DNA from 2 places in the Secundilactobacillus paracollinoides genome. Region 2 is predicted to be linked to the other one. Evidence: a T-box and tRNA genes for the amino acid it is inferred to sense, from the RefSeq annotation. Region 2 holds a T-box; the other holds one or more tRNA genes.

Region 1 (15,842 bases), 980 kb from region 2:
AGGCCATCAATCAGGTCTTTTGGCGGATTTTGCTCTTCTACATTTTTGCTATTTTTGTCATTGCATGTATTATTCCATACACGAGTCCTGATCTGTTGGGCTCGTCTGCTTCAGATATTGCCATCAGTCCATTCACGCTTGTCTTTAAGCGGGCTGGTCTCGCTGCGGCTGCCAGTGTCATGAACGCCGTTATTTTAACGTCAGTGATCTCAGCTGTGAACTCTGGGATGTATGCTTCTTCACGGATGCTTTACTCCCTGTCACTTGACGGGTACGCACCAAAGTACTTTGAACACACGACGAAGCATGGGGTGCCATTGCGTGCACAGGTGGCCACCACGGTTGTTGGTGCGCTGACCTTCATCGCAAGTATTGCGGGACCGCAAGTGTACGTATGGCTCGTGGCGGCGTCCGGTCTGACTGGATTCATCGCCTGGGTCGGCATCGCGATTTCTCATTTCCGCTTCCGGCGTGCTTTTGTTAAGCAGGGCCACAAGGAATCTGAGCTGAAATACCATGCCAAGTGGTTCCCACTGGGACCAATTCTGGCACTGATCCTCTGTATCGTGGTGATCGTGGGTCAAGATCCTGGTTCATTTGTCCACTTTGACTGGGAGAAGATTCTGGTCACTTACCTGAGTGTGCCACTGTTTATCGTGCTGTTCTTCTACTACAAGATCCGGCACCACACAAAGATGATTCCGCTTGATGAGGTCGATGTTGAGCCTCACAAACGGGATGAAACAACGGATGATGAAGAAGCTTAATTGAATGTGATTCTTAAAAGTCGGTAGACCAGAAGGTTGCCGGCTTTTTTGGTGCGCCCGGCATGGGCGCCAACTAGACGGTGAAAGTCCGTTTCGGGCCGTAGTAGTCGGAACCGCAAGTCAATGACAAGGGTGTCCATCGTGAGGTGGAATCTGAAGGAAGTCGGCGACAAAGTACCGCATTGATGTACAAGAATCAGCTATAAGGCTGTGTTGGTCGGACGAGGTTGCCAAACAAACCAAAGTCCAATACTACTCGAGGCCATCGCAGTAAAGCTGGCAATGACATGGTACGAAAGTGGGCGTTCTTACCCGGGGAGGCCTGTATCGTACGTTCCCGACAAGAGGCGCGCTAAGCGCCACAGGAACAAACATCGCAGTGATGTGGTGCAGAACGATACAGGAGTCAGCCGAGGCCATAGTAGTGGTATCTGCCACGAAGGGCTGAACAATAATAGGTCATCATTGATATTGGAGGTGGAGACAGTGCAACAACCGCAGAATACAGAAAAAGCTGACCGCCGGCGGACAGTAGGACTGGAAGCCCAAGAACAAGTCGGGGTGCGTAGCACTGACTCTGGTGAAAATACGATGATGAACGGCACTAAGTTTCAAGAGTTAGTCTTAGACCGAAATAACCTGAACGAGGCTTATCTTCGCGTCTGCAGAAACAAAGGTGCAGCAGGACTAGACGGAATGACCGTTGACGAACTGTTGCCCTACTTGAGGAAACATAAACAGGAATTACTGCAAGCTTTACAAAACGAGACCTATCGGCCTCGTCCCGTTAAGCGGGTTGAAATTCCCAAACCTAATGGTGGTAAACGCAAGCTCGGAATACCAACTGTGATTGACCGACTTGTTCAACAAGCCATGGCGCAAGTCATGGTGCCAACATTTGAGCGTGTCTTCTCAGATAATAGTTTTGGGTTCCGACCGAATCGAAGTGCTAAAGATGCCATTGATAGAGTGGTTCAGTTCTACAATCAGGGCTATCACTATGTCGTGGATCTCGATTTAAAAGCATACTTCGATACGGTCAACCACGATCTGCTTATTAAATTTATTGAGCAGTATATTACGGATCCATGGATACTGCATCTCATTCGTCGCTTCCTAACCAGCGGTGTCATGAATGGTGGTCTATTTGAACGAAGTGATAAAGGCACCCCTCAAGGTGGCCCCTTATCGCCACTTTTGGCTAACATTTATCTCAACGAACTGGATAAGCTGTTAACTTCCAGAGGTCATAAGTTTGTCCGCTATGCGGACGATTGTAATATTTATGTCCGAAGCAAACGTGCTGGAGAACGGGTTCTGACTAATGTTACTCGCTTTCTTGAAGGCGACCTAAAGGTCACCGTCAATGAGGACAAGACATCAGTAAGTTCGCCTCTGCGGGCCAAGTTCCTGGGATTTTCCTTGGGGGTTGGTCGAGGAGGTGCGTATGCGCGACCTGCTTGGCAGGCCAAGCAACGCATCAAGTCTGCACTCAGGAAAATGACCAAGCGCAATCGGGGCGTTTCGTTAAACCTGGTGTTTAACGAGATTCATCAAAAGATGCGTGGGTGGTTACAGTACTATTCGGTCGGGAAAATGACCAATTTTATCCGTCACTTAGACGAATGGTTGCGAGCAAGGATTCGCCAGTATATTTGGAAACAGTGGAAGAAGCTCAAAACAAAGGTCAATCATCTTGTAAAACTGGGGCTTTCTGGCACCAGTGCTTATACAATGGCCAATACCCGTAAGGGTTATTGGCGAACTGCGCATAGCAAGACATTGACCTATACTCTGACAAACAAAAGACTGGAACGCCTTGGACTCATCAATATGAGCAAGACACTCCAGTCAATACAAAGTGCTTAAATTATTGAACCGCCGTATACGGAACCGTACGTACGGTGGTGTGAGAGGTCGGTAATTGAATTAATCAATTACCTCCTACTCGATTTTACAAGTCAGCACTTTCAATACGATAAACTGGAATGTCATTCTGTTGTCCTGAATGCCATACTAAGCTCAGATGAATCAAATGCCGCAGTATGCTGATAGAATGGTATTAAACAGCCATCGTTACAATTTCTATTGAATGCTGATCACGAAGTCTATGAAATAATTTGCCACAACATATTGCATTTCACTGGCCTGATGATACAATGGGTGGTACTGACTTTTGAAGGTTAAAGGAGAATTTTAAGCCATGATTGTACTTTCAGGAACTATTGGTGCCGGCAAGACAAGTTTAACGAACCTGCTGGCTGACCATTTAAACAAACCGGCGTTTTACGAATCCGTTGAGGACAATGAAATTTTGCCGTTGTTTTATCAAGACCCCAAGAAATATGGGTTCTTGTTACAGATCTATTTCTTGAACAAACGGTTGGACAGCATTAAGCAGGCTTTTAAGGATGACGAAACGGTGCTCGACCGGTCGATCTTTGAAGACTCATTGCTGTTTAAACTCAACGCTGATATGGGCCGGGCCACACAGACTGAAGTGGACATTTATGACTCCTTACTTCAAAACATGATGGAAGAACTGCCGAATGCGGTTCATAAAAAGAACCCTGATCTTTTGATCCACATCAACATTTCGTTTGATACGATGTTGAACCGGATCAAGAAACGTGGCCGATCATACGAGCAAGTGGCACAAGACCCAAGCCTTTACGACTACTACAAGCAGTTAGATGAACGCTATGTGGATTGGTATGCCAACTACAATAAGTCACCTAAGATGATGATCAATGGAGACGAATTGGACTTCGTTGAAGATCAGGATGCCCAACAAAAAGTGCTGGATCTTGTCGATGAGAAAATGGCATCCCTCGCGCTATAAAAAGCCTGTGATCAAGTTTACGGTGACGTGACTTGTAAATAGGGGTCAAATATCGTAATATAGTGACAGTAATCAAAACGCAGTGTGACTTTAGTAGGTCTTCCAGAGAGACGGTGTGAGCTGTGAGCCGTTGACCGAAACTCCATCACACGAAAGCGGACAGTTAATCCTGTACGGTGATCGCCGTTACCGATGAGAGTGTGTGGCAGAGGCCGCAAACTTGGGTGGTACCGCGAAGTCTTCGTCCCAATTTTTTGGGGCGGAGGCTTTTTTTGACGGTACAATAACGAAGGGAGAAGTACTATTATGCTTGATTTAAAGTTGATCCGGACTGAAACGGATTTCGTGAAGGAAAAGTTGGCAACCCGTGGTGTTGACGCGCAGGAGATCGACGACTTACTGGCCTTAGACCAGAAACGACGTGACCTCATCGTGAAGAGTGAGACCATGAAGGCCAACCGAAACACGGTGTCAGATGAAATTTCTCAGTTAAAGCGCAACAAGGAAGACGCCAGCGATAAGATTGAGCAAATGAAACAGGTCAGCGCTGACATTAAGGCGTTGGATGAACAATTGACTACCATTGCCGAAGACGTTTCCGATAAGACGTCACGGCTGCCAAACATTCCGAATGACGAAGTTCCAGTCGGACTGACAGAGGATGGTAGTGTTGAACTGCGTAAGTGGGGCGAGATTCCAACGTTTGCCGACTTTAAACCAAAGTCCCATTGGGAGATCGGTGAAGACCTGGGCATTCTTGATTTTGAACGTGGCGCAAAGGTATCTGGTAGTCGTTTCCTGTACTATGTCGGCCAAGGGGCACGGTTGGAACGGGCCATTTACAACTTCTTCCTGGATGAAAACGAAAAGGCAGGCTTTACTGAAGTCTTACCACCGTACATGGTCAACAGTGAGTCCATGTTCGGAACGGGCCAGTTTCCAAAGTTTAAGGAAGACGTTTATTCGTTGAAGGAAGCTGACGAAACGTTGATTCCAACGGCGGAAGTCCCACTGGTCAACTACTATCGCGATGAAGTGATTCCAACCGAAAAATTGCCAGTTTACTTTACTGCTTTGACACCTGCCTTCCGTTCTGAAGCGGGGAGTGCGGGTCGTGATACCCGTGGACTGATCCGGTTGCACCAATTCAACAAGGTCGAAATGGTGAAGTTCACGAAGCCGGAAGACTCATGGAACGAGCTGGAATCATTAACGACCCATGCTGAGGAACTGTTGCAAAAACTCGGTCTGGCCTACCACGTTATCACCTTGACGACGGGAGACATGAGCTTTACTGCTGCGATGACCCATGACCTTGAAGTCTGGCTGCCATTCCAAGACCGGTACCGTGAAATTTCCAGTTGCTCAAACACGACCGACTTCCAAGCACGGCGGGCACACATTCAATACCGTGACGACAATGGTAAGCTCCAGTATGTCCACACGTTGAACGGCTCTGGTTTAGCTGTTGGCCGAACGGTAGCCGCTGTTTTGGAAAACTACCAAAACGCTGATGGGACGGTTGATATTCCAGAAGCATTGCAACCTTACATGGGTGGTCAAACTAAGATCACAAAAGAAGACTAGTGCATAACCAGCCAGTCTAAATACATGTTTATGAGATAAAAAAGAGAACTTATTCATCCTTGTGGGGTGGGTGAGTTCTTTTTGTTTTTGAGCGATTGAAATGATGGTGAAAACGAGTCATCCCTACGCCCAATTAAATGAATTTAATTTGAAAAAGGGGGTAGCTTTTTTTTAAAAAGGAGTGTATAGTATTTCTTGCAGTTGATTAGGAACACGTTTCGAGATGCATAACTATTCAACCTTCTCAAAAAAAGATGTTGACATCAATTACTTGAGATGATAATATGAAATAGTTGTTTCGACGAGGTCGACTGCAACGGCTTCACATGATATCCCATTCGTTTTATGGAGGATTAGCTCAGTTGGGAGAGCGTCTGCCTTACAAGCAGAGGGTCACAGGTTCGAGCCCTGTATCCTCCATTTGAGCCGTTAGCTCAGTTGGTAGAGCATCTGACTTTTAATCAGAGGGTCGACAGTTCGAGCCTGTCACGGCTCATTATCCAGGTACACCACGCGGGTGTGGCGGAACTGGCAGACGCGCTAGATTTAGGTTCTAGTGTCTTATGACGTGGGGGTTCGAGTCCCTTCACCCGCATCAAATTGAATAGTAAATTCACTTTCGCCGACTTAGCTCAGTTGGCAGAGCATCTCACTAGTAATGAGGAGGTCGGAGGTTCGAATCCTCTAGTCGGCATTGTGCGGAAGTAGTTCAGTGGTAGAACATCACCTTGCCATGGTGGGGGTCGCGGGTTCGAATCCCGTCTTCCGCTTTTAGAGCGTCATTTTCCTGCCGGGGTGGCGGAATTGGCAGACGCACAGGACTTAAAATCCTGCGGTCAGTGATGACCGTACCGGTTCGATCCCGGTCCTCGGCATTGTTTCACAATTTAATAGTTATTATGCACCCATAGCGCAATTGGATAGAGTGTCTGACTACGAATCAGAAGGTTGTAGGTTCGACTCCTACTGGGTGCATTTTGTTGTTTCTAAACAGCAATCGGGAAGTAGCTCAGCTTGGTAGAGCACCACGTTCGGGACGTGGGGGTCGCAAGTTCAAATCTTGTTTTCCCGATAGACGATTACCACGTCTGGCCACCAGTCGGGCGCTTTTTTATTGGTAATTGCAGTGCTGATTTGAAACGGCAGATAGGCAATTTTTCAATTGCCGACTTAGCTCAGTTGGCAGAGCATCTCACTAGTAATGAGGAGGTCGGAGGTTCGAATCCTCTAGTCGGCATGATGCGGAAGTAGTTCAGTGGTAGAACATCACCTTGCCATGGTGGGGGTCGCGGGTTCGAATCCCGTCTTCCGCTTCGCATGTTTCACAAGATCAAAACACTAACGTCTCATCACGAATGACCTGCGGGTCGTCTGTGATGGGACGTTTTGTTTCGGCTTGTGAATGGGATGGTGGTTTTAATAGGAAGAAACGCAACTGTTAAAACCTGCCATCGTGGCGTGAGTTCCGGTGTAATCAGGGTTAAAGCGCCCGTCTCACCTTTTTCATTTTAGGTGTCGAGACTGCAGTGAAGTTCACGTCGACATGTGTGACCCAATTGTCTGAGTTCTGTGCGCGGGTCTCAATAAATTATTTAAAGAAATCCCATTTAAATCAGTAATTTGCCTGTTTTATCGTTATAATTAAAGTATAATGCTTTGCTTTTTTACCAAAGATTCGTATAATGAAAGTCAACATTAGTCAAAGTAAATTGTTGAGTTGGTGAATGGAGGGAAGAAGCGTGCAAAATCAAAACATCTCCGATATTATTGAAAAGTACTTAAAGCAGATCTTATCGGACGCCGAGCACGTTGAAATTCGCCGATCTGAGGTTGCCGATCTCTTTAACGTCGTGCCTTCTCAGATTAATTACGTTATCAAGACGCGCTTCACATTATCGAACGGTTATTTGGTAGAAAGTAAACGCGGGGGTGGCGGCTACATCCGGATCGAAAAAGTCAATCTTTTGGATGATACGGATGTGCTCGACTCTTTGATTGAAACGATTGGTGATTCAATTGGTCAACGAGACGGTTATGCTGTAATACAGGGACTTTATGAAAGTGACGTCATTGGTAGACGCGAAGCGAATATCATTTTGACGATTATTAGTAAAGACACTTTGAAGATGGATAACCGCGCACAAGAAAACGGCTTACGGGCACGGATCTTAGTCAGTATTTTAAAGCATCTGCGCTACGAAAGCTAAGAAAGTGAGGAATTGATATGGACAATCTTTTTACCCCAAGTGCAAAGAGCGTATTGGCATTGGCACAGGAGCAAGCCAAGTATTTTAAGCACCAAGCGGTTGGTACTGAACACTTACTTTTAGCACTCACTATTGAGAAGAACGGGATCGCAAACAAGGTCTTACAACAGTTCTCCATTAGTGAAGACGATGTGCGCGAAGAAATTGAACGGTTTACAGGTTATGGCACTTTAGGCAACGTGGATAAGGACACTTATCTGCTATACTCGCCAAAGGCCAAGGACATGCTGTCGGTTGCTGGCGATGAAGCTAAGCGAATCGGGTCAACTAAGATTGGCACAGAACATATCCTGCTGGCACTTTTAAGTGACGAAACGATTTTATCCTCACGTATCCTAATGAACTTAAACATTGATCTGGCACAGGCACGCAAAGTGATTATGCGTAAGCTTGGTGTCAGCGAAACGCAAGACAAACGTCGCGGCGCCCAACGTGGCCGCGCAAAGCAACAGGGCGGCACGCCAACTTTGGATTCGTTAGCGCGTGATCTGACACAATTGGCACGGGACGACCAAATGGATCCAACGGTTGGCCGAAACAAGGAAGTTCGCCGAGTTATCCAGATCTTGTCACGCCGGACTAAGAACAACCCTGTTTTGATCGGTGAACCTGGTGTTGGTAAAACAGCGATTGCTGAAGGCCTTGCCCAACGCATTGTTGCTGGGGACGTTCCGGAAGATATGCAAAATAAGCGTCTGATGGCGCTTGACATGGGCTCCCTGGTTGCCGGCACCAAGTACCGTGGTGAATTCGAAGACCGTCTGAAGAAGGTTATTGAGGAAATTTACAACGATGGGCAGGTTATCCTGTTTATCGATGAACTGCACACACTGATTGGTGCTGGTGGCGCTGAAGGTGCCATTGATGCGTCAAACATTTTGAAACCGGCTCTTGCGCGTGGTGAACTGCAAACAATCGGTGCCACTACGTTGGATGAATACCAAAAGTACATTGAATCTGATGCCGCATTGGAACGACGGTTTGCAACGGTACAAGTTGACGAACCAACTGAAGATGAAACAATCGAGATCTTGAAGGGCTTGCGGTCACGTTATGAGGACCACCACCACGCCAACATTACGGATGACGCGGTTGAACAAGCCGTTAAGCTCTCATCACGCTACATCACAGACCGGTTCTTGCCAGACAAGGCCATTGATTTGATGGATGAAGCGGCTGCCAAGGTTCGCATCAGCCGGATGGACAAACCATCTAAGCGGTCGACTCAGGAAGCTAAGCTTGAAGAATTGTCTGATCAGCGCGAAGCCGCAATCTTGGATCAACGGTTTGAAGAGGCTGCTCAGTTGCGGACTCAGGAACTGGATCTGCGTGAAAAGCTTGAAAAGAAGAACCAGAAGGCCGCTGAAGCCAAGGATGCTGAGGGCGAGAACCGTTATGACCTCAACGTGACTGGTGAAGATGTTGCGGAAGTTGTTTCTGAGTGGACAGGCGTGCCAACCACTCAACTGCAACGGACGGAACAAGAACGGTTGATCAACCTGGAAAACGTCCTGCACAAGCGGGTCGTAGGCCAAGAAGAAGCTGTTTCAGCAGTCTCTCGTGCGATTCGGCGTGCCCGTTCTGGGCTGAAGGACCCAAATCGTCCAATTGGCTCATTTATGTTCCTTGGCCCAACTGGTGTTGGGAAGACGGAACTTGCTAAGGCCTTGGCCGAAGCAATGTTTGGCTCTGAAGACAACATGATCCGGGTCGACATGTCCGAATACATGGAAAAGTACTCCACTAGTCGGTTGATCGGGTCAGCACCTGGTTATGTCGGTTATGAAGAGGGTGGCCAACTGACTGAAAAGGTCCGTCAAAAGCCATACTCCGTTGTGCTCTTTGATGAAGTTGAAAAGGCCCACCCAGACGTCTTTAATCTGTTGTTGCAGGTGCTTGATGATGGCTACCTAACTGACTCTAAAGGTCGGAAAGTGGACTTCAGAAACACCATCATGATCATGACCTCTAACCTGGGTGCCACCACGTTACGTGATGAAAAGACCGTTGGGTTTGCTGCTGAAGACAAGTCTGAGGACTACAACGCAATGGCTGCCACTATCCGTGAAACGTTGAAACAAGCATTCCGTCCTGAATTCTTGAACCGGATCGATGAAATTGTCATCTTCCACTCATTGAAGAAGGCCGAATTGCACCAGATCGTTAAGCTGATGGCTAAGCAAGTCGTTAACCGAATTGCTGAACAAGGCATTCGGGTCAAGATTACGCCAGCTGCCATTGATGTGATTGCCAATGCGGGGTTTGATCCAGAATATGGTGCTCGACCAATTCGGCGGGCACTGCAAACGGAGATTGAAGACCGTCTGAGTGAATCCTTGCTCTCTGGTGAGATCAAGGCTGGCAACCAAGTTACACTTGGTGCCCGTCAAGGTAAGATTACAATCAACGTGAAAGATATTAAGACTAAAGAAACGAAGGACGCATCAGAACCAGTTGCTAGTAAGTAATCAGTCATGATGAGTCTTAAAATGAGGGATGACATCGAAAGTGATGCCATCCCTTTTTCTGTTGGCATTTGGTTTCATATCGGTGACGTTTCACGGTGCTCGGGTGGCCGTTAACGTCTCATTAACGGGGCTTGCGACGCTAGGATGCTTGCAGACTACTGATGAAACCGCAAGGAGGTGGTCCTTTAACATGGTCACCGCTCAGATCAGGTTAAATCTTAGGACTTGCGTAAATGAAATCACTCAGCGTAAAATGTAACATAGATAAATATGGCGTACGTGAGATTATGTATTGGTATAAGAGAGCAGTGCAGCACGCGCTAACCAGAAAGGAACTTGATCTTGAAACGAGAAGTCCAATTAGAAAAAACGCACCGTGCGATTTTAGATGAAGCACAACGTCTTTTCCTGACGAAGGGGTATCAAGACACCTCGACCCGTGACATTGCGAAGGCGGTGGGGATTACGCAACCCGCCCTGTACCATCATTTTGCGGATAAGGAAGTTATTTTTATTGAAGTGATCACCTCAGTGGGGGAGACGATTCGGGAGCGGCTGACAGCTGTGAACGAGATGGGACAGGACCTAACACCAGAGGATCATTTGATAAAAATGAGTCAGGTGCTGACCGATGTCCATCCGCGGGACGTGTTTACGATCATTCACTCCTCATTTGCGTACTTGAAACCGGAGAACATGCAAAAACTTGGCATGGTCTTTGGGCGCGATTATTTGGCACCGATTGCTGCCTTCTTCAGCACGCCTAAGGTTAAGCTCCGGGCAGGCATCACGCCCGAGGAAGCTGGCGAGTTCTATATGACAAGTCTGAGTCCGCTGTTCAGTAAGTTCCATCGACTGGGTGGTAAGAAATTGACAGATGAGGAACACGTCCACTTGTTGATCGATTTGATTCTACACGGTCTGATCGAGTAACCACGCTTGACATCATAAAACTAAATAGGTATACTACTCTCAGTATGTAACTGTGAATTGAAATGAGCCGTTGCGATCTATTGTCCGTAGCGGTTCTCATAAAAACCAAAAGTAAGAAAATTCTCTTTCTTTTGGATTTTTTTTGCCAAAAATTCGGTTTTCAGACGCATTTTTCAAAAATGTAACAAAACTGTAATATTTGGTTCGATTCGCTGAATAAAATGGAGAGGTGAACAACTTGGCAGGACACTTGGTTAAATTTGGCAAGCACCGGACCCGTCGAAGCTACGCACGAATTAAGGAAGTTTTGGATCTCCCTAACTTGATCGAAATCCAAAAGAATTCGTACCAATGGTTTCTTGATGAAGGCCTTCGCGATATGTTCGATGACATTATGCCAATCGAAGATTTCCAAGGAAACCTTTCGTTAGAGTTCGTTGATTACCAACTACTTGAACCTAAATATACCGTTGATGAAGCTCGTGAACACGATGCAAACTACTCAGCACCACTGCACGTTACGCTGCGGTTAACAAACCACGAATCAGGAGAAATTAAGTCACAGGATGTTTTCTTTGGCGACTTCCCACTGATGACTGAACAAGGAACGTTTATTATCAATGGTGCCGAACGGGTTATCGTTTCACAATTAGTCCGTTCCCCTGGTGTTTATTTCAATGAAGAAACTGACAAGAATGGTCGAACCGTCTATGGTGCCACAGTCATTCCTAACCGGGGTGCTTGGCTAGAGTTCGAAACCGACGCTAAGGGCCTCTCGTACGTTCGAATTGACCGGACACGGAAGATTCCAATGACTGAACTTGTTCGGGCATTGGGCTTCGGTTCTGATGATGAAATTATTAAGATGTACGGTGACAACGATAGTTTAATGGCCACCCTTGAAAAGGATGTTCACAAGAACACTGATGATTCTCGTGTTGAAGAATCATTGAAGGATATTTACGAACGTCTACGTCCTGGTGAACCTAAGACGGCGGACTCATCACGTAGTCTGTTGACTGCCCGTTTCTTTGACCCAAAGCGGTATGACATGGCACCTGTTGGTCGTTACAAGACCAACAAGAAGCTCGTGTTGAAGAACCGGTTGTTGGGCCTGACCTTGGCTGAGACCTTGGCTGATCCAGATACTGGTGAAGTTTTGACTGCTAAGGGTACCGTGATCGATAAGGATGTTTTGCATACCTTAACCCCTTATCTTGACCGGGAAGACTTTAAGACGGTTACTTACACTCCTTCAGATGAAGCGGTTGTTACTGAACCAGTCACGTTACAGATCATCAAGGTCCAATCTCCAGATGATCCAGAACGTGAATTACCTGTGATCGGTAACGGTCATATTGATCTTAAATATAAGCATATTACACCGGCTGATATCTTGGCTTCGGTCAACTACTTCTTTAACTTACAAGAAGGCGTTGGGTCGACCGATGATATCGACCACTTGGGTAACCGTCGGATTCGTTCCGTGGGTGAACTCCTGCAGAACCAGTTCCGAATTGGGCTATCACGGATGGAACGTGTTGTTCGCGAACAGATGTCGATTCAAGACGCCGCAACCGTTACACCACAACAACTGATCAACATTTGGCCAGTTGTTGCTTCCATTAAAGAATTCTTTGGGTCATCACAACTGTCACAATTCATGGATCAAACCAACCCACTGGGTGAATTAACGCATAAGCGTCGTTTATCAGCCCTTGGCCCTGGTGGTTTGACGCGTGACCGTGCCGGTTATGAAGTTCGTGACGTGCACTATACCCACTATGGTCGGATGTGCCCAATCGAAACGCCTGAAGGTCCTAACATTGGGTTGATCAACAGTCTGTCATCTTACGCCCGCATCAACAAGTATGGGTTCATTGAAACACCATACCGTCGTGTGAGCTGGGATACGCATAAGGTTACCGATAAGATCGATTACCTGACTGCTGATGAAGAAGATAACTTCGTTGTTGCGCAAGCAAACTCACCATTGAACGATGATGGCTCGTTTGTGAACGACCTTGTTATGGCCCGTGCGAAGTCAGAAAACATTGAAACTGGGATCGAAAACGTCGATTACATGGACGTTTCACCTAAGCAAGTTGTTTCTGTTGCCACTGCCTGCATTCCTTTCTTGGAAAACGATGACTCTAACCGTGCCTTGATGGGTGCGAACATGATGCGTCAGGCCGTTCCTTTATTGGATCCTCACTCACCACTTGTTGGGACTGGGATCGAATACAAGGCTGCCCATGACTCTGGTGTTGCGCTGATCAGTAAGCACGATGGGAGCGTTGAATACGTTGATGCCAACGAAATTCGCGTTCGTCGTGAAGACGGTGCCTTAGACACTTACAAATTAATGAAGTTCCAACGGTCAAACGGTGGTAAGAACTACAACCAACGGCCAATTGTTAAGGTGGGCGACCACGTTGATACTGACGAAGTGTTAGCTGATGGCCCAGCCATGGAAAACGGGGAGTTAGCCCTTGGGCAAAACCCACTTGTTGCCTTCATGACTTGGCAAGGGTACAACTTCGAAGATGCGATCGCCATCAACGAACGTCTGGTTAAGGATGATGTCTACACGTCTATTCATATTGAAGAATATGAATCAGAAGCACGTGACACCAAGCTTGGACCGGAAGAAATGACCCGTGAAATTCCTAACGTCGGTGAAGACGCTTTGAAGAACTTGGATGAAGAAGGGATTATCCGTATCGGTGCTGAAGTGCATGATGGTGACATCCTGGTTGGTAAAGTAACGCCTAAGGGTGTCACTGAACTGTCAGCCGAGGAACGGTTGCTCCATGCCATCTTTGGTGAAAAAGCCCGTGAAGTTCGGGATACATCACTTAAGGTGCCTCATGGTGGCGGCGGGATCATCCAGAACGTCCGGATCTTTACTCGTGAAAACGGGGATGAGTTATCACCAGGCGTTAACATGATGGTTCGGGTCTACATCGCTCAGAAGCGTAAGCTCCAAGTGGGTGACAAGATGGCCGGCCGTCATGGGAACAAGGGGACTGTTTCAATCGTGATCCCACAAGAAGACATGCCTTACATGCCTGATGGGACCCCAATTGATATTATGCTGAGCCCAATGGGTGTGCCTTCTCGGATGAACATCGGGCAAGTGCTCGAAATTCACTGGGGGATGGCTGCTCGTAAGTTAGGCATTCACGTTTCAACCCCTGTCTTTGATGGTGCCCGTGATGAAGATATCTGGGATGCTGTTAAGGAAGCCGGTATGGCTGATGATGCCAAGACTGTTCTTTATGATGGTCGGACCGGTGAACCGTTTGATAAGCGGGTTGCCGTTGGTGTTATGCACTATATGAAACTTGCCCACATGGTTGACGATAAGATCCATGCGCGTTCAATCGGACCATACTCATTAGTTACCCAACAACCACTTGGTGGGAAAGCCCAATTTGGTGGCCAACGGTTTGGTGAAATGGAAGTTTGGGCCCTTGAAGCTTATGGTGCTGCTTACACGCTGCAAGAAATCTTGACTTACAAGTCAGATGACGTTGTTGGTCGTGTTAAGACGTACGAAGCCATCGTTAAGGGTGAACCAATTCCTAAGCCAGGTGTGCCTGAATCATTCCGTGTGCTGGTTAAAGAACTCCAAGCACTTGGTCTTGATATGAAGGTCCTTGGTTCTGATAAACAAGAAATTGAACTGCGTGACATGGATGACGAAGACGACGATGTTGTCAACGTTGATGCCCTAAGCAAGTACGCAGAACAACAAAAAGAAGCAGCCGCAAAGACAGCTGATACACCGGCTAAGACTGCTAAGACAACCGATGAAGCTAACTCAAACGCTAAAGATTAATAAAGGAGGTCGTCAGTCCTTTGGTCGATGTTAATACATTCGAGAGTATGCAGATTGGTCTTGCATCTCCTGATAAAATTCGGAGCTGGTCATACGGTGAAGTTAAGAAGCCTGAAACCATCAACTACCGAACTTTGAAACCAGAAAAGGATGGGTTGTTCGATGAACGAATCTTCGGCCCAACCAAAGACTGGGAATGTGCCTGCGGGAAGTACAAACGGATCCGGTATAAGGGTGTCGTTTGTGACCGTTGTGGTGTCGAAGTTACCCGTTCTAAGGTCCGTCGTGAACGGATGGGTCACATTGAACTCGCTGCACCAGTTACCCACATTTGGTACTTCAAGGGGATTCCAAGCCGAATGGGTCTTGTTCTTGACATGAGCCCACGGTCACTTGAAGAAATCATCTACTTTGCTTCATACGTTGTTATCGAACCAGGTAACACCCCACTTGAAAAGAAGCAGTTGCTTTCAGAACGTGAATATCGTGATAAGAAACTGGAATACGGCAACGGGTTTACAGCTGAGATGGGTGCAGAAGCCATCAAGAAGTTGTTGCGCGACGTTGACCTTGAAAAAGAAGTTACCGAATTAAAGGAAGAATTGAAGGAAGCTACTGGCCAAAAGCGGACCCGTGCGGTTCGTCGTTTGGACATCTTGGAAGCCTTCGTCACTTCTGGTAACGCACCGGAATGGATGGTTATGGATACCATTCCAGTCATTCCACCTGACTTACGGCCAATGGTTCAACTGGAAGGTGGCCGTTTCGCCACTTCTGACTTGAACGATTTGTATCGTCGGGTCATCAACCGTAACAACCGTCTTAAGCGGTTGTTAGACCTTCATGCACCTGGTATCATCGTTCAAAACGAAAAACGGATGCTTCAAGAAGCCGTTGACGCCTTGATCGATAACGGTCGTCGTGGCCGTCCAGTTGCTGGTCCAGGTAACCGTCCACTGAAGTCGCTGTCACACATGTTGAAGGGTAAGCAAGGACGGTTCCGTCAGAACTTGCTTGGGAAACGTGTTGACTACTCCGGTCGTTCAGTTATCGATGTTGGCCCATCATTGCGGATGAACCAAATGGGCTTGCCAGTCCCAATGGCGATGGAATTATTCAAGCCATTTATCATGA
Region 2 (15,842 bases):
CCTTCAAGGCATGTTTGAATTGCCTCAGACCCTCGCGCTTGGATTGAGAAATAATGACGGTCAATTAACCTTTGACTTCAGCCAAAATGACACCCTAGTAGCAAGCTTTGACACGCCGTTCCCATTCTCAGATGACTTCCCAGAAAATGTCTGGGTCTTCGATGACGGTGAGAGTCAGATTGTGCTGCTGCCGCAGGAACAGTTGTAGAGTGTGGAGCAAGGCGGTTTAGGGGCGGTGTGTAAGGGACTCTGACCGAAAAGTCCGGGCCTGACTTTTTGGTCAGAGTCCCTTACACGTTAGCCCCGTGCCTTGCGGAACACGTTTCGGCAATGAGACCGAGAAAGCCAGCAGCAAGATGCACTCAATATCAGAAATGCCTGAACCTGGCATTTTTGCCAGGATTTGCTTAGGCAGAAACAATCTGTGCTGTCTTGCGGAACACAATTCAGCACAGAAGCTAAGCAAGTCTAAACACCAAAGCGAATCCACAGAACCACCAAATCGTTTCCATGATAAAAAGACCTCACCCTTAACACCCAATCCGGACGCTAAGAATGAGGTTTTTTATTCACGCCTCATCGCTACCAAACCTACCGTCGCTGAATCGCCACTAAAAACGGCGGTTCATGCACCTGATTAATAAACTGATATTGCAAAACTTGAAACGCAGCTTGATCCAAGCCACTGACATAGTCCAAAACAGCCTGTTTTTCACTTTTACCGGCGGGGTGCCCATAATAGACCATTACCGAAACGATGCCACCGCGGCGAAGATGCTGCAGGCAAGCCGCAATTGCGGGCACGGTCGTCGTGCTGGTTGTCGTGATTGTTTTGTCACTACCCGGCAAATAACCGAGGTTAAACGTTGCTGCCGTGATTTCTTGGTCAGCATCAAGGTAATCGTTCAAAGACTCGTGACCGGCCAAAATCAGGTTCGTCTGAGGGGCTAATCCCGTTAACACAAGTTGCTGTTTAGTTGCTACTAGCGCTTGTGGTTGAATGTCAAAGCCCAAAACATGACCAGTCCGACCGACTTGACTGGCCAGAAAAATCGTATCGTGACCATTGCCCACCGTTGCGTCAATCACGGTATCGCCTGATTGAATAACGGGTGCCAGTAAGGTGTGACTGTATGTCAAAGGTGATTCTAAATTCATTTTTTTCGGTAACCTCCATAAAACCGTTTTCTTAAGTATACCAACCTGAATGGTATCTTGCATTTTAGACTGCCATTTGGTAGGATTAAGACACTTGAATCTATTAAAGACTGATGAGGATTAGTAGGGGATTATCACGTTCAGAAAGTGGCTGGTTGTTGCGAAGCCACCGTGATGAGATACCGAACTCGTCTCGGAGTTAGTTTGACTGAACCTAAGTAGGTCGGACCGTGGCTGCCGCGTTATGGCACAACGAAGCGCCCGTGTTATTGACGGGAAGTGTAGGTGGTACCGCGGAATTTCCGTCCTACAAGAAACTAGTCCTTAGTTTCTTGTAGGCTTTTTTAGTTTTTAATAGTGCACACAAACATATTGAAAGGGAGCGTTTTTGTTTGGCTTACAATCACGATGTCATTGAACGCAAGTGGCAACACTACTGGAAAGAACACAAAACATTTAAAACATATGACGACGACTCAAAAAAGAAATTCTATGCCCTGGATATGTTCCCGTATCCATCAGGACAAGGACTTCACGTTGGGCACCCGGAGGGTTATACCGCAACCGATATTGTTGCGCGGATGAAACGGATGCAGGGGTTCAACGTCTTACATCCTATGGGCTGGGATGCCTTTGGGCTGCCTGCTGAGCAGTATGCTTTAAAGACGGGGCACAACCCAAAGGACTTTACTGCCCAGAACATTACAACGTTCAAACGCCAAATTCGTTCCCTTGGCTTCTCTTATGACTGGGATCGTGAAATCAACACAACAGATCCTGGTTACTACAAGTGGACCCAATGGATCTTTGAACAATTGTATAAAAAAGGGTTAGCCTATGAAGACAAGATCATGGTCAACTGGGCACCCGACTTTATGGGCGGAACCGTTGTGGCCAACGAAGAAGTTGTCGATGGAAAAACTGAACGTGGCGGGTATCCTGTATATCGTGTCCCAATGACACAGTGGGTACTGCGGATCACAGCCTATGCTGACCGGTTGATCGATGATCTCGATGATCTGGACTGGCCAGAATCCATTAAGGAAATGCAGCGTAACTGGATCGGCCGTTCTGAAGGCGCTAGTGTCTTCTTTAAGGTTGCTGGTCATGAAGACAAGCAGGTCGAAGTTTATACGACCCGCCCAGACACGTTGTTTGGCGCGTCATACATGGTTTTAGCGCCTGAACATGACCTGGTTGATGAAATTACAACGACAGAACAGGCCGATGCCATTGCCGCTTACAAGAAAGAAATTGAATCACGTTCTGACCTTGAACGGACTGACCTCAACAAGAATAAGACTGGTGTCTTCACCGGGGCTTACGGGATCAACCCGATCAACGGTGAACAGATTCCAATCTGGATCGGCGACTACGTGCTGGCGTCATACGGTACTGGTGCCATTATGGCCGTGCCAGCTCATGACGACCGGGACTTTGAATTTGCCAAGAAGTTTGACCTGCCGATCAAGCCCGTTATCGAGGGCGGCGACACGGATGAAGCAGCGTTCACTGGCGATGGGACCCACATCAACTCTGACTTCCTGAATGGGATGGACAAGAAAACGGCAATCAAGGCCGCTATTGACTGGTTGGAAGAACACGACGCCGGCCACAAGAAGGTCAACTACCGTTTGCGGGACTGGATCTTCTCTCGTCAACGGTACTGGGGTGAACCTATTCCTGTCATTCACTGGGAAGATGGCGAAACCACTCTGATTCCAGAAGATGAATTGCCGTTGCGCCTGCCTAAGGCTAAGCAGCTTGAACCTTCTGGTACTGGTGAAAGTCCACTGGCGAACCTGGATGACTGGGTCAACGTGGTGGATAAGAACGGCCGTAAAGGCAAACGCGAAACAAACACCATGCCGCAATGGGCTGGGAGTTCATGGTACTTCCTGCGCTACGTCGATCCACACAACGATAAGATGGTTGCTGACCCAGAAAAGTTGAAGTACTGGTTACCAGTTGACCTGTACATTGGCGGGGCGGAACATGCTGTTCTGCATCTGTTGTACGCCCGGTTCTGGCACAAGTTCCTGTATGATATTGGCGTTGTGCCAACGAAGGAACCATTCCAGAAGCTGGTTAACCAAGGGATGATCCTTGGGACGAACCATGAAAAGATGTCTAAGTCTAAAGGGAACGTCATTAACCCTGATGAGATCGTGGACAAGTATGGTGCCGACACGCTGCGGCTGTACGAAATGTTCATGGGACCTTTGGATGCATCAAAGCCTTGGAGTACTGAAGGGATTACTGGGTCACATCGTTGGCTTGACCGAGTATGGCGCTTGATGATCGACGATAACAATCATTTGCGTGACCGGGTCACTACGTTTAACGACGGCCAGCTTGATCTGATTTATAACCAAACTGTCAAGACGGTTACCGACGACATGAAGAACCTGCGTTTTAACGTGGCCATTTCTCAAATGATGGTCTTCGTAAATGAAGCGTACAAGGCTGATAGTCTGCCATTAATGTACATGGAAGGCCTTGTGAAGCTGTTGGCCCCAATCGCACCGCATATTACGGAAGAACTGTGGTCACTTCTGGGCCACGACAAGACCATTGCCTACGCGTCATGGCCAACTTACGACGAATCAAAACTGGTCGTCGAAGAAGTTGAAATGGCTGTTCAGGTCAACGGTAAGGTCCGTGCGCACATTAAGGTCGCTACTGAAGCTGATGAGGATTCAATCAAGGCGGATGCCCTGGCTGACGACGTTGTGAAGACCTATACTGAAGGTCATGATGTGAAAAAGGTCATCGTGATTCCAAAGAAGATCGTCAATATCGTTGTGGGTAAGTAATTAATCAACCTTGGAATAACAAAATGAGGAATCATGCGCGCATGATTTCCTGAAAAAGTCACTCGTTTGCACACTAACTGTGTGCGCGGGTGGCTTTTTTTGCGTCAGGGTTGGTGAAGCAGTTGTTGCTGATCCGGATCACGGATAATCGACAATCGTGTTGAGAAAAAATCGACATTAGTTCTACTAAACACGAACTATCAGTCGACAAATTTAAACATAGTTCGATTATAGTATTGACACAATCAAATGAACTTGGTACGCTATGACTAACAAACGCAAAGGAGATTTTCAGAATGCAGGTCGCACTTGTCATGGGATCAATTTCTGATTGGCCGTCTGTTAAGCAAACGGCTGATCTGCTGGAACAGTTACACGTCTCGTTTGATAAACACGTTATTTCCGCACATCGGATGCCACAGGAATTGCAAGCATTTGGACAATCAGCGAAAGCCGAACAATATTCGGTCATCATTGCCGCAGCGGGTGGGGCAGCCCATTTACCAGGCATGCTGGCAGCCAATACAACGCTGCCGGTCATCGGAGTGCCAATTCAGACCAAAGCGCTAAACGGCGTTGATTCGTTGCTGTCAATCGTTCAGATGCCGACGGGGATCCCGGTTGCCACCGTGGCAATCGGTAACGCTGGCGCGAAGAATGCCGCGCTGCTAGCCGCTGAGATCATCGCTTTGACGGATGAGGATGTCAACACACAGTTGGTTGCCTACCGGGACAAACAAACCAAGGAGGCCATTGCCAGCAATGCCCAATTACAGTAAGCCCATATTACCGCCAGCAACCATTGGTATCATCGGTGGGGTGGCAACTCGGCCAGATGATGGCGTTAGCTGCCAAGACGATGGGGTATAAGGTTGGCGTCCTCGACCCGACACCTGCTGCACCGGCCGGCCAAGTTGCTGATTTTCAACTGGTTGCCGACTATGATGACCAGGACCAGCTCACTGCATTAGCAAAGCGAGCAGACATTATCACCTATGAATTTGAAAATGTTGGTCAAGAAAGTTTAACCAAGGTACTACCGCTGACCCAGTGTCCACAGGGCGTTGATCTGTTGACCATTACCAGTCATCGGCTCCGTGAAAAGAACTTTTGCCGTAACCACGGCTTGCCCGTTACCAACTACGCGTCAGTAAAGACCTTGGCAGATCTCCAAGCGGCTGTTGAACAGATCGGCGTCCCGGGGCTGTTAAAAACCGTTGAAGGAGGCTACGATGGCCACGGCCAATTTGACATCAATAGCCCTGCTGATTTTGACAAGGTCGCTGACGAATTGCCGAACACTGAATGGATCTACGAGCAGCGACAACCCTTTGTCCGCGAATTATCCGTCATGGTCACACGCGATGGCCGCGACCACGTCATTGCTTTTCCAGTTAGTGAAAACCAGCATCAGCATCACATTCTGCATACGAGTATCATTCCGGCACGAGTACCTGCTGAAGTGACCGCACGCGCAACGGATATTGCGGAACGCACGGCGGAAGCGTTAGACCTGCGAGGCGTGCTTGGCATTGAGTTGTTTGAACTGCAGGATGGCACCCTGATGATCAACGAACTTGCACCACGCCCGCATAATTCTGGCCACTACTCCATTGAGGCCTGCAATATCTCACAGTTTGAAGCGCATATTCGCAGTATCTGCGGGTTGCCAATACCACCGATTCAACAATTACAGCCGGCGGTGATGGTGAATCTGCTTGGGGATGAGCTCACTCAGGCGCGCGCCAGTTTCAAGGATCATCCAGAATGGCATTTTCATGACTACGGCAAGGCCGAGATTCGACCCGCACGTAAAATGGGGCACATTACCGTTGTCGGTCCCTCAACTGAAACATTGTTAGCATCTGTAAGTCAATTTCAATAGCATTTAGATAACCAGAAAGGATCTGAATAGTTTGGCAACCTTGATCAAGGAAGGCAAAGCAAAGCAGTTATTTACAACGGAGGATGACACGATCATCCGCGTGCACTACATGAACCAGGCCACCGCACTTAATGGCAAACGTAAAGAGCAGATCGCTGATAAGGGTGAAGTGAATAATCAGATCGACAGCTTGATTTACAACTACCTGCAATCAAAGGGCATTGAAACGCATTTCATCAAGCAGCTTGATGCTAGCGACCAGCTCGTTAAGAAAATGACGATGATCCCGCTTGAAGTTGTCATTCGTAACTATTCCTCAGGTAGTTTCCAACGCAAATTTGATACTGAATACCTGCTGCCATTTAAAACCCCGGTTCAAGAGTTCTTTTACAAGAGTGACCGTCTCGATGATCCGTTTATGAACGACTCACAGATCCTGGCACTCTCGATTGCTGACGAATCTCAGTTGAAGACCATTCGTGAGCAAGCCCTCAAGGTGAACGATGCCTTGACGGAACTCTTCGCTAAAGCTGGCATCACCTTAGTTGATTTTAAACTCGAGTTTGGGTTCGATCCCGAAGGTAAGCTAATCTTGGGTGACGAAATATCGCCTGATTCATGTCGATTAGTCGATGCGAAGACCCATGATTCCTTAGATAAAGATGTTTTTCGTAAGCATACCGGTGACGTCATGGACGGTTATCGGACCGTGCTCTCTCGTTTACAAGCCACTCGTTAACCACCCACCTAAGGAGGAAATCACCCAATGTTTTTAGCGCAAATTCACGTCACCTATAAACCATCAATTTTGGATCCTCAGGGCGTTGCTATCAAGAATGCCATGCACCGGTTATCATTCAACGAGGTGGATGCCGTCACGCAAGGTAAATATTTTGAAGTGACGTTGAATGCTGAGTCAAAGGACGCTGCCGAACAACAAATCGATTCGATCTGTGACACATTGTTAGCTAACCCCAACATGGAAACCTACCGTTACGATGTAAAGGAGCTGGCGAACCAATGAAATTTGCCGTAATCAGTTTTCCCGGGTCAAACTGTGATGAGGACCTTTACTACGCGATTGTTGACGGATTAAAGGAAACCGCTGAAATCATCCCGCATACCCAGACACAACTCGATGGGTTTGACGCCGTTCTGGTACCCGGCGGTTTTTCTTACGGTGATTATCTGCGGTCAGGTGCGATTGCCAAATTTGCGCCGGTGATGCCGGCGCTGAAGGCCTTTGCTGCGACTGGCAAGCCGGTGTTGGGTATTTGTAATGGGTTTCAAATTTTAACTGAGGTCGGGTTGTTACCCGGCAGTCTTCAACATAATACGAATATGCAGTTTATTTGCGAACCGGAACCGTTACATGTTGCGAACAACAAGACGTTATTTACAAATGACTTTGCGACGGATGCGACCATCACGCTCCCGATTGCGCATGGCGAGGGGAACTACTACTGCGACGCAGCCACGCTAGCCGACCTTCAAGAAAACCATCAAATTGTGTTTACCTATCGTGATAATCCGAACGGCAGTGTCGCCGATATTGCTGGAATCGTGAACAAACAGGGGAACGTGCTTGGCATGATGCCCCACCCAGAGCGGGCTGTCGATCCATTACTTGGCGGCAGTGACGGACTCAGTGTTTTTCGGTCACTTTTAGCCAACTTTACAAGGATGGTGTAATTTGATGCAAGAACTGCGAACGGAACCAACACCAGAAGAAATTCGGGATCAAAAACCGTATAAAGATTGGGGCTTATCTGAAGAAGAATACGACCTGATCAGTAACAAGTTATTACACCGATTGCCCAATTATACTGAGACCGGCTTGTTTGCTGCCATGTGGAGCGAACACTGTTCCTACAAAAACTCTAAGCACGTGCTTCGTAAGTTTTGGAATAAGGGATCAAGGGTCATCATGGGACCTGGTGAAGGTGCGGGTGTCCTCGATATTGGTGACGACCAGGCCGTCGTGTTTAAGGCTGAAAGTCATAACCACCCAAGTTTTGTTGAACCCTATGAAGGTGCAGCAACCGGCGTTGGCGGCATTATCCGCGACATCTTTTCTATGGGTGCCAAGCCAATTGCATCACTGGACAGTTTGCGCTTTGGCGAACTGACTGATGCCAAAAACCGTTACCTGGTGGACGAAGTCGTTCGTGGCATTGCCGCTTATGGTAACTGTATTGGGATTCCAACAGTTGGCGGCGAAATTGGGTTTGACAGTGTCTATAACGGTAATCCACTCGTTAACGTGATGTGCGTTGGTTTAATGAATCAAAAGGACCTGAAGAAGGGCCGCGCTACCGGGACTGGCAACAGCATCATTTATGTTGGCGCAAAAACCGGTCGCGATGGCATCAATGTCGCCACGTTTGCCTCCAATGAATTTAGTGAAGAAAAGGAAGCCGATCGTTCCGCTGTTCAAGTTGGTGATCCCTTTATGGAAAAACTGTTAACGGATGCTTGTCTGGAAATTATTCACGACCACGCCGACATTTTAATGGGCATTCAAGATATGGGCGCCGCTGGACTAGTCTCTTCCTCCGCTGAAATGGCAGCTAAGGCCGACGATAGCGGTTTAACGATGAACCTAGACCTTGTCCCGCAACGCGAACCCAATATGAACGGTTACGAGATCATGCTGTCTGAATCACAGGAACGGATGTTGCTCTGTGTGAAGCAGGGTGAAGAACAGACCGTTCTGGACATTTTTGCCCGTTACGAGCTTGATGCAGTCGTTGTTGGTCATGTGACCGATGATGGCATGTATCGACTGACGCAACATGGCGAGGTCGTGACGAACGTGCCCGTTTCAACGTTAGTCGATGATGTGCCGGAATACGTCCACGAAGGGCGAAAGCCGCAACATATTGTGAGTCCCGCTAAAAATGATCTGCCAGATATTCCTAATGCTGAGGCCACGCTGAAGGCACTCTTGGCACAGCCAACGATTGCGTCTAAAAGACCAGTCTTTCGCCAGTATGATGCTCAGGTGCAGGCCAATACCGTCGTGACACCTGGGAGCGACGCAGCCGTTATCCGCGTGCGGCATACGAATAAAGCTCTGGCCATGACGACCGACTGTAATGGCCGCTATATCTACCTTGACCCATATCAGGGTGGGGAGATTGCTGTCAGTGAAGCTGCTCGAAACATTGTGGCTGCTGGGGGCACACCAATTGGCATCACGGATTGTCTGAACTTTGGCAGTCCCGATGATCCTGAAAGTTACTGGTCCCTTGATCAATCCGTTCAAGGCATCGCCAAGGCCTGTGAGTTATTTGATACACCCGTCATTTCTGGAAACGTGTCGATGTACAACGAAACGGATGGCAAGGCAATCTACCCAACACCAATGATCGGCATGGTTGGGCTAATTGAAGACTTGAACTACATTACGACTCAGGATTTCAAACAAGCGGGGGACTTAGTCTACCTCGTTGGCGAAACTCATGATGACTTTAGCGGTTCAGAACTTCAAAAATTGCTGGGGCAGACCACGCCAAGCGGCACCATCAGCTTTGATTTAGCGACTGAACATTCTAATCAACAATTTATCAAACAAGCGATTCGCAACGGTTTGATTCAATCTGCTCACGATTTAAGTGAAGGCGGGTTAGGGGTTGCCTTAGCGGAAGCCCTGTTTACCAACCACCTTGGTTTTACGGGGACAACCCCCCTGACTAACCGCCAGCTGTTTGCCGAAACGCAATCCCGGTTCTTAGTTAGTGTGAGTGCTGACCAACAAACGGCTTTCGAGGCACTTGCAGGAGATCAGGTCGTGCTGCTCGGATCAACTACTGATGCAACAACAATTACGCTGTCAACTGCTGACGGTGAACTACGCACCGATAGCAACGACCTAAATGAGATATACGGAGGCGCACTCGCATGCCTGCTGAAATCAAAGGATTAAATGAAGAATGCGGTCTGTTTGGTATCTGGGGCGCAAGTGATGCGGCTCAGTTGACCTATGACGGCCTACACAGCCTCCAACACCGGGGTCAAGAAGGCGCCGGTATTGTGAGCAATGACCAGGGGCAGTTTTATCGCCACCGCGGTCTGGGGCTGTTATCAGAAGTGTTTCGAGATTCGGAAACAATTCATCAATTATATGGGTCATCAGCCATTGGTCATGTGCGATACGCGACGGCAGGTAATCATGGGGTCGAAAACATTCAACCCATGCTGTTTACACACGATGAAGTTGGTGAATTTGCGTTAGCCCATAATGGTAACTTAACAAACGCGGATACGATTCGCGGTATACTCCGTGATGCAGGTGTCAGTTTTCAAGCCACATCTGATAGCGAACTTCTGGGTGAACTTGTGGCTACCAGTCATGAAACGGGCTTCATTAATCAACTTAAAGCATCACTTAACCAGATTCATGGTGGGTTTGCCTACCTCTTGATGACACCGCATATGATGGTCGCTGCACTGGATCCAAATGGGTTTCGCCCGCTCGTTGTTGGCGAGATGCCTGATGGGGCGACGGTGATCTGCAGCGAAACCTGTGCGCTTGACCAAGTCGGTGCTAGTTTCGTTCGCGATGTTGAGCCTGGTGAACTTATTATTGTCACTGACGATGGCATGACCATTGATCACTTTACGACTGACACGCACCTGGCGCTCTGTTCAATGGAATACATTTACTTTGCCCGCCCGGATTCAATTATTCGCGGTATCAGCGTGCATGAAGCGCGGAAACGCATGGGTGCCTTGGTTGCCCGGGAAAATCCGGTGAAAGCCGACATCGTCCTTGGGGTACCGAATTCATCACTGTCAGCGGCCATTGGGTACGCTCAAGAAAGTGGTATTCCTTACGATATGGGGATGATCAAAAACCAGTACGTTGCGCGCACCTTTATTGAACCGACGCAGGCCAAACGCGACCGCGGCGTTTCAATGAAACTCTCCGTTGTGAAGTCTGTTGTCGCTGGCAAAGATATCGTTCTAGTGGATGATTCGATCGTTCGCGGGACGACCAGCAAGTATATCGTTCGATTGCTGAAAAAAGCCGGCGCAAAATCGGTTCATGTGCGCATCGCATCCCCTGCGCTGAAGTTTCCGTGTTACTACGGGATCGATATTCAAACGACCAAGGAACTCATTGCGGCAAACAACACGATTCCAGAAATCTGTACGCAAATTGAAGCAGACTCATTAGCCTTTTTAAGCGTCCCAGGGTTGATCAAAGCCATTGGTGACCTCAACGATGCAGAAAATCATGGGCTGTGTACCGCCTACTTTGACGGCAATTATCCAACCCCGCTTTACGATTATCAGGCCGGGTTTGATGCTGAAGTTGCCCGACTCGGACTTTATGAAGGAGCGAATATTGGTGACTAGTCAATACGAACAGGCCGGCGTCAACATTGAAGCTGGCGAACAAGCAGTGGACAACATTAAGACGATTGTTGCGGCCACACAGGACACCAACGTCTTGAATGGCATTGGCGGATTTGGTGCCGAGTATGAACTGACCGCCTTAATGGGGCAGTATCACGAACCTGTGCTGGTTTCCGGAACCGATGGTGTTGGGACGAAGTTGTTGCTGGCGATTCAAGCGCAACAGCATGCCACCATTGGGATCGACCTGGTTGCCATGTGTGCCAATGATATCTTGGCTCAGGGGGCTAAACCACTGTTTTTCCTGGATTATCTAGGGCTTGGTCAGCTTGAGTCCGACCAAGTCACAACAGTGGTCAGCGGCATTGCCGAAGGATGCAAACAGGCAGGATTGTCGCTGATTGGCGGCGAAATGGCTGAAATGCCTGGCATATACCACGATGGCGATTATGATCTGAGTGGGTTTGCTGTTGGGATTGCTGACAAGCAAAACCTGCTCGGCAGCCATCACGTTGCGGCTGGTGATGTCCTCATTGGTTTGGCATCCAGTGGCGTGCATTCGAATGGGTTTTCACTGGTGCGCAAGATCATTAGTGATGCCAAGTTAGACGTTGATCACCAATACGAAGGTCTATCGGATTCCTTAATGCAGACGCTGCTGACACCGACCATCCTTTATGACAAAGCGGTGCGACCATTGATCGACGCCGGTTTGATTCACGCCGCCGCAAACATTACGGGTGGCGGGATCATTGAAAACTTAGCGCGGATGATGCCAACGGCGTTAACGGCTGAGGTGGATGAGACAACCTGGTCGACGCCGACAATTTTTAAGCTCTTACAACGGGCTGGGCACGTGAGTCAGTCTGAAATGCGGACCGTCTTTAATATGGGAATCGGGATGGTATTGATCGTTTCAGCTGACAAGGCGCAAGTTGTTCTGGATAAGTTGCATCAAACGACAGTTAAAGCCCAATCTATCGGTAAGGTGGTGACACGACATGACCAACCAGTCGAATACGTTGCCCACTAAACGGGTCGCCATCTTTGCTTCCGGTAACGGCACCAATTTTGAAGCCCTGATGCAGGCGTCATTGCCGATGGATGTCGTCATGTTGGTCTGTGACCATGATAACGTGCCGGTGATCGAACGGGCAGCCAAGTATCACGTGCCTGTTGTGCTGTCGCAAGTTAAAAAAGGGGTGTCTAAGATTCAGCGTGAAACCCAGCTATTGACGCAGTTACGCGTAGCCAAGGTTGAGGCCATTCTGCTTGCGGGTTACATGCGGATCGTTGGCACGACGCTCTTAGATGCCTATCCGCGGCGAATTGTGAACATTCACCCGGCGTTGCTGCCATCATTTCCTGGTCGGACAGGAATCGAGGACGCCTTTGCGGCCGGGGTCAAGGTCACCGGTGTGACGATTCACTTCGTTGACGCTGGGGTTGACTCGGGGCCGATCATCGCTCAGGAACCTGTTCGTCGGTACGATGATGATCAGTTAAGCGATTTAGAAAATAGAATTCATGAAGTGGAACATCAGTTATACCCAAAAACCGTTCGGAATTTAATTGAAAAAGGAGTGCTTTAAGTGGCTAAATTAGCATTGTTAAGTGTTTCAGATAAAGATGGTATCGTCGACTTTGCCGCGCAATTGACAAGTCGGGGCTTTAAGGTCATTTCCACTGGCGGGACGTTAAAGGCCATTCAGGATGGCGGCGTTCAGGCGACAGCCGTTGAAGACATTACCGGATTTCCAGAAATGTTGGATGGCCGGGTCAAAACGCTGCATCCACGCGTACATGCCGGTATTTTAGCGAAACGGGATAACGCTGACCACATGGCACAGCTGGCCGAAAACCACATTGATCCGATCGATTTAATCTGTGTTAACCTTTACCCATTCAAAGAGACGATTCAAAAGGATGGCGTTTCCGATGCGGAGGCCATTGAAAACATTGATATTGGCGGGCCTTCGATGTTACGTGCAGCCGCAAAGAACTACCGTGATGTGACGGTGATCACTGACAAGGCTGACTATGCTGATTTCTTAGCCAAATTTGATAATGGCACAGCAGACGAGGCGTATCGTCGTGAGTTAGCAGCGAAGGTCTTTCGCCAAACTGCTGCCTATGATGCCCTGATTGCCAAGTATCTGACCACGGAAGAATTTCCTGAGAAGCTCACCATGACCTATGAAAAGGTTGAGGACATGCGCTATGGTGAAAACAGTCATCAAAAGACGGCCTATTACAAGGATCCAATTCCAGAAGCTTACTCACTGGCGAATGCGAAGCAATTACATGGCAAGGCGTTATCGTATAACAACACCCGTGACGCAGATGCGGCCCTACGGATCATTGCTGATTTTGACGAGAAACCAACCGTTGTCGCATTGAAACATATGAACCCGTGTGGTATCGGTGTTGGTGATACGTTATTAGATGCTTGGCAATTAGCATTCGATGCGGACCCAATTTCGATTTTCGGCGGCATTATTGCCTTAAATCGTCAAGTTGACTTAGCGACCGCTGAAAAAATGCATGCGCTGTTCCTCGAAATTATTATTGCTCCAGGCTATGATGACGATGCCTATGCAGTGTTAGCTAAGAAAAAAAATTTGCGGATCTTGACGCTAGATTTTGTCCCGATGAAAAAGCAGCGACAAGATAGTGTCAGTCTACTTGGCGGTCTTTTGCTGCAAGATAGCGACACGACCCATGAAACTTACGATCAGTTTGAGGTTGTTTCTAAAGTACAACCTACGCAAGCCCAATTAAAGGCCCTCCAATTTGGACAGACCGTAGTTAAGCACGTTAAGAGTAACGCCATCGTTGTTACAACTGATCATCAAACGTTAGGCGTTGGCGCTGGGCAAATGAACCGGATCGATTCCGTGAAGATTGCGATTGATAAAGCAAAGGATAAACCAGATTTTGCTGATGCCATTTTAGCCTCTGATGCCTTTTTCCCAATGGATGACTCGGTTGAATTTGCTGCCAAAAATGGCATTAAAGCCGTCGTGGAACCGGGTGGTAGTATCAAAGATAAGGATTCAATTGCCAAAGCGGACGAGTACGGTATTGCCCTGGTCTTTAGCGGCGTTCGGCATTTTAAACATTAATCACAGCAATCTTACAATGAAGATGACACTACGGCCGGAATACAAATTGGATTCCAGCCGTCTTTAGAAGGGACGACAATGATGGAAAATTGGTTAGTGATTGGTGGCGGCGGTCGTGAATTTGCACTCGCACAGACTTTGGCGAAAGCTGGTAACCGACTTGTTTTTGTGGCACCTGGCAATCCCAAAATGGCTGATTTAGCCCATGTTGAACCAGTTGCAATTGACGAGCTGGCGTTCTCTCAACTCGCCTATTTTGCGAAGACTCACGCGGTCGTTTGCACCGTGGTTGGACCTGAACAGCCTCTGTCGAAGGGCATCGTGGATTATTTTGAGGCGCGTGACTTACCGATTTTTGGGCCTTCTCAGATGGCGGCACGCCTTGAAACGTCAAAATCATTTGCCAAACAAATCATTACCGACAGCGGGGTTCCGACTGCAGCTTATCAGGAATTTACGGATAAAACGCAGGCTTTGAGCTATGCTGAGACGCTGACCTATCCACAAGTCATCAAAGCAGATGGTCTTGCTGCGGGCAAGGGTGTCATTATCGTCAACAGCGCCGCTGAAGCGAAAACTGCTATCACAACCATCTTTGATAAACCGGATCAGCATCGCCTGTTGATCGAGGCCTATTTGACCGGTGAGGAATTTTCACTCTTCACAATGGTGCAGGGCGACCAGCTTGTGGTGATGCCGATTGCCCAGGACCACAAACGTTTGGCGATGGTGATAAGGGGCCGAACACGGGTGGTATGGGTGCATACAGTCCAGTACCCCACATCACAGATGACCTTAAACAGGCGGCAATTGATCAGGTCGTCAAACCCGTTTTAGCAACGATGAACACCAATGGCACACCGTTCAATGGTTTTCTGTATTCGGGGTTAATGAACACAGACCAGGGGCTTAAAGTGATTGAATTTAATGTTCGGATGGGTGATCCTGAAACGCAGGTCGTTTTGCCGCAGTTGACAAGCGATTTGGGGGCAATCATTCTTGATTTGCTTGCAAACCAGACCCCACAAGTGACCTGGCAAACGGATGACTTTTATTTGGGCACCGTGATTGCATCACGCGATTATCCACGCAACGTGGTCAACGGGCGACCGTTACCCACTATTCATAATGACCAAGTCTTAGTCAGTTATGCTGGTGTTGCTGAGGAGAATGGGCAGCCAGTCAGTCACGGTGGTCGGGTGATGATGGTTACAGCCAAGGCCCCTGATTTGAAAACGGCCCAACAGCTGGTGAACGCTACGTTGGATGCTGATGTTGATGCGACGGCTTATACGTTCAGGCATGACATTGGGTTTCATGCGTTTTTGTAAGCGATCGCCACGTTAGTGATAGTGTAACTTCTACACTAGTCTTTACCCTTTTTCCAATAGTTAACAAAAAAAGCGATCAACCCATTAGTTGATCGCTTTATTTTTGCCCCATATAAAATTGGTGAGGGCTTTGTTAACTGTTAAATTATATTCGTGAAGCTTA

Evidence for each region. A T-box is a leader RNA that pairs with one kind of tRNA and senses whether it is charged. The one in region 2 lies ahead of leuS (leucine--tRNA ligase), so its partner is inferred to be a tRNA-Leu.
Region 1: it encodes a tRNA-Leu, which carries the amino acid that the T-box ahead of leuS (leucine--tRNA ligase) is inferred to sense. The anticodon was not compared.

What each region holds. Positions count from the first base shown of each region.
Region 1 covers NZ_CP014912.1:2,063,912-2,079,753, forward strand. Annotated here, with positions in the region: gene AYR61_RS08760 (amino acid permease) at 1-767, shown strand, start outside; gene ltrA (group II intron reverse transcriptase/maturase) at 1,254-2,636, shown strand; gene AYR61_RS08770 (deoxynucleoside kinase) at 2,971-3,609, shown strand; gene serS (serine--tRNA ligase) at 3,916-5,196, shown strand; tRNA gene AYR61_RS08780 (tRNA-Val) at 5,544-5,616, shown strand; tRNA gene AYR61_RS08785 (tRNA-Lys) at 5,620-5,692, shown strand; tRNA gene AYR61_RS08790 (tRNA-Leu) at 5,710-5,791, shown strand; tRNA gene AYR61_RS08795 (tRNA-Thr) at 5,818-5,890, shown strand; tRNA gene AYR61_RS08800 (tRNA-Gly) at 5,895-5,966, shown strand; tRNA gene AYR61_RS08805 (tRNA-Leu) at 5,986-6,071, shown strand; tRNA gene AYR61_RS08810 (tRNA-Arg) at 6,098-6,171, shown strand; tRNA gene AYR61_RS08815 (tRNA-Pro) at 6,195-6,268, shown strand; tRNA gene AYR61_RS08820 (tRNA-Thr) at 6,361-6,433, shown strand; tRNA gene AYR61_RS08825 (tRNA-Gly) at 6,438-6,509, shown strand; gene AYR61_RS08830 (CtsR family transcriptional regulator) at 6,936-7,403, shown strand; gene AYR61_RS08835 (ATP-dependent Clp protease ATP-binding subunit) at 7,421-9,931, shown strand; gene AYR61_RS15775 (TetR/AcrR family transcriptional regulator) at 10,274-10,864, shown strand; gene rpoB (DNA-directed RNA polymerase subunit beta) at 11,094-14,708, shown strand; gene rpoC (DNA-directed RNA polymerase subunit beta') at 14,729-15,842, shown strand, end outside.
Region 2 covers NZ_CP014912.1:3,045,012-3,060,853, reverse strand. Annotated here, with positions in the region: gene AYR61_RS13455 (DUF960 family protein) at 1-208, shown strand, start outside; gene AYR61_RS13450 (tRNA (mnm(5)s(2)U34)-methyltransferase) at 592-1,158, opposite strand; T-box leader at 1,262-1,471, shown strand; gene leuS (leucine--tRNA ligase) at 1,551-3,974, shown strand; gene purE (5-(carboxyamino)imidazole ribonucleotide mutase) at 4,271-4,753, shown strand; partial or broken gene purK (5-(carboxyamino)imidazole ribonucleotide synthase) at 4,737-5,859, shown strand; gene purC (phosphoribosylaminoimidazolesuccinocarboxamide synthase) at 5,891-6,598, shown strand; gene purS (phosphoribosylformylglycinamidine synthase subunit PurS) at 6,626-6,883, shown strand; gene purQ (phosphoribosylformylglycinamidine synthase subunit PurQ) at 6,880-7,551, shown strand; gene purL (phosphoribosylformylglycinamidine synthase subunit PurL) at 7,556-9,787, shown strand; gene purF (amidophosphoribosyltransferase) at 9,763-11,223, shown strand; gene purM (phosphoribosylformylglycinamidine cyclo-ligase) at 11,213-12,256, shown strand; gene purN (phosphoribosylglycinamide formyltransferase) at 12,225-12,815, shown strand; gene purH (bifunctional phosphoribosylaminoimidazolecarboxamide formyltransferase/IMP cyclohydrolase) at 12,816-14,348, shown strand; partial or broken gene purD (phosphoribosylamine--glycine ligase) at 14,427-15,241, shown strand; gene AYR61_RS15630 (phosphoribosylglycinamide synthetase C domain-containing protein) at 15,239-15,679, shown strand; gene AYR61_RS13385 (alpha/beta hydrolase) at 15,764-15,842, opposite strand, start outside.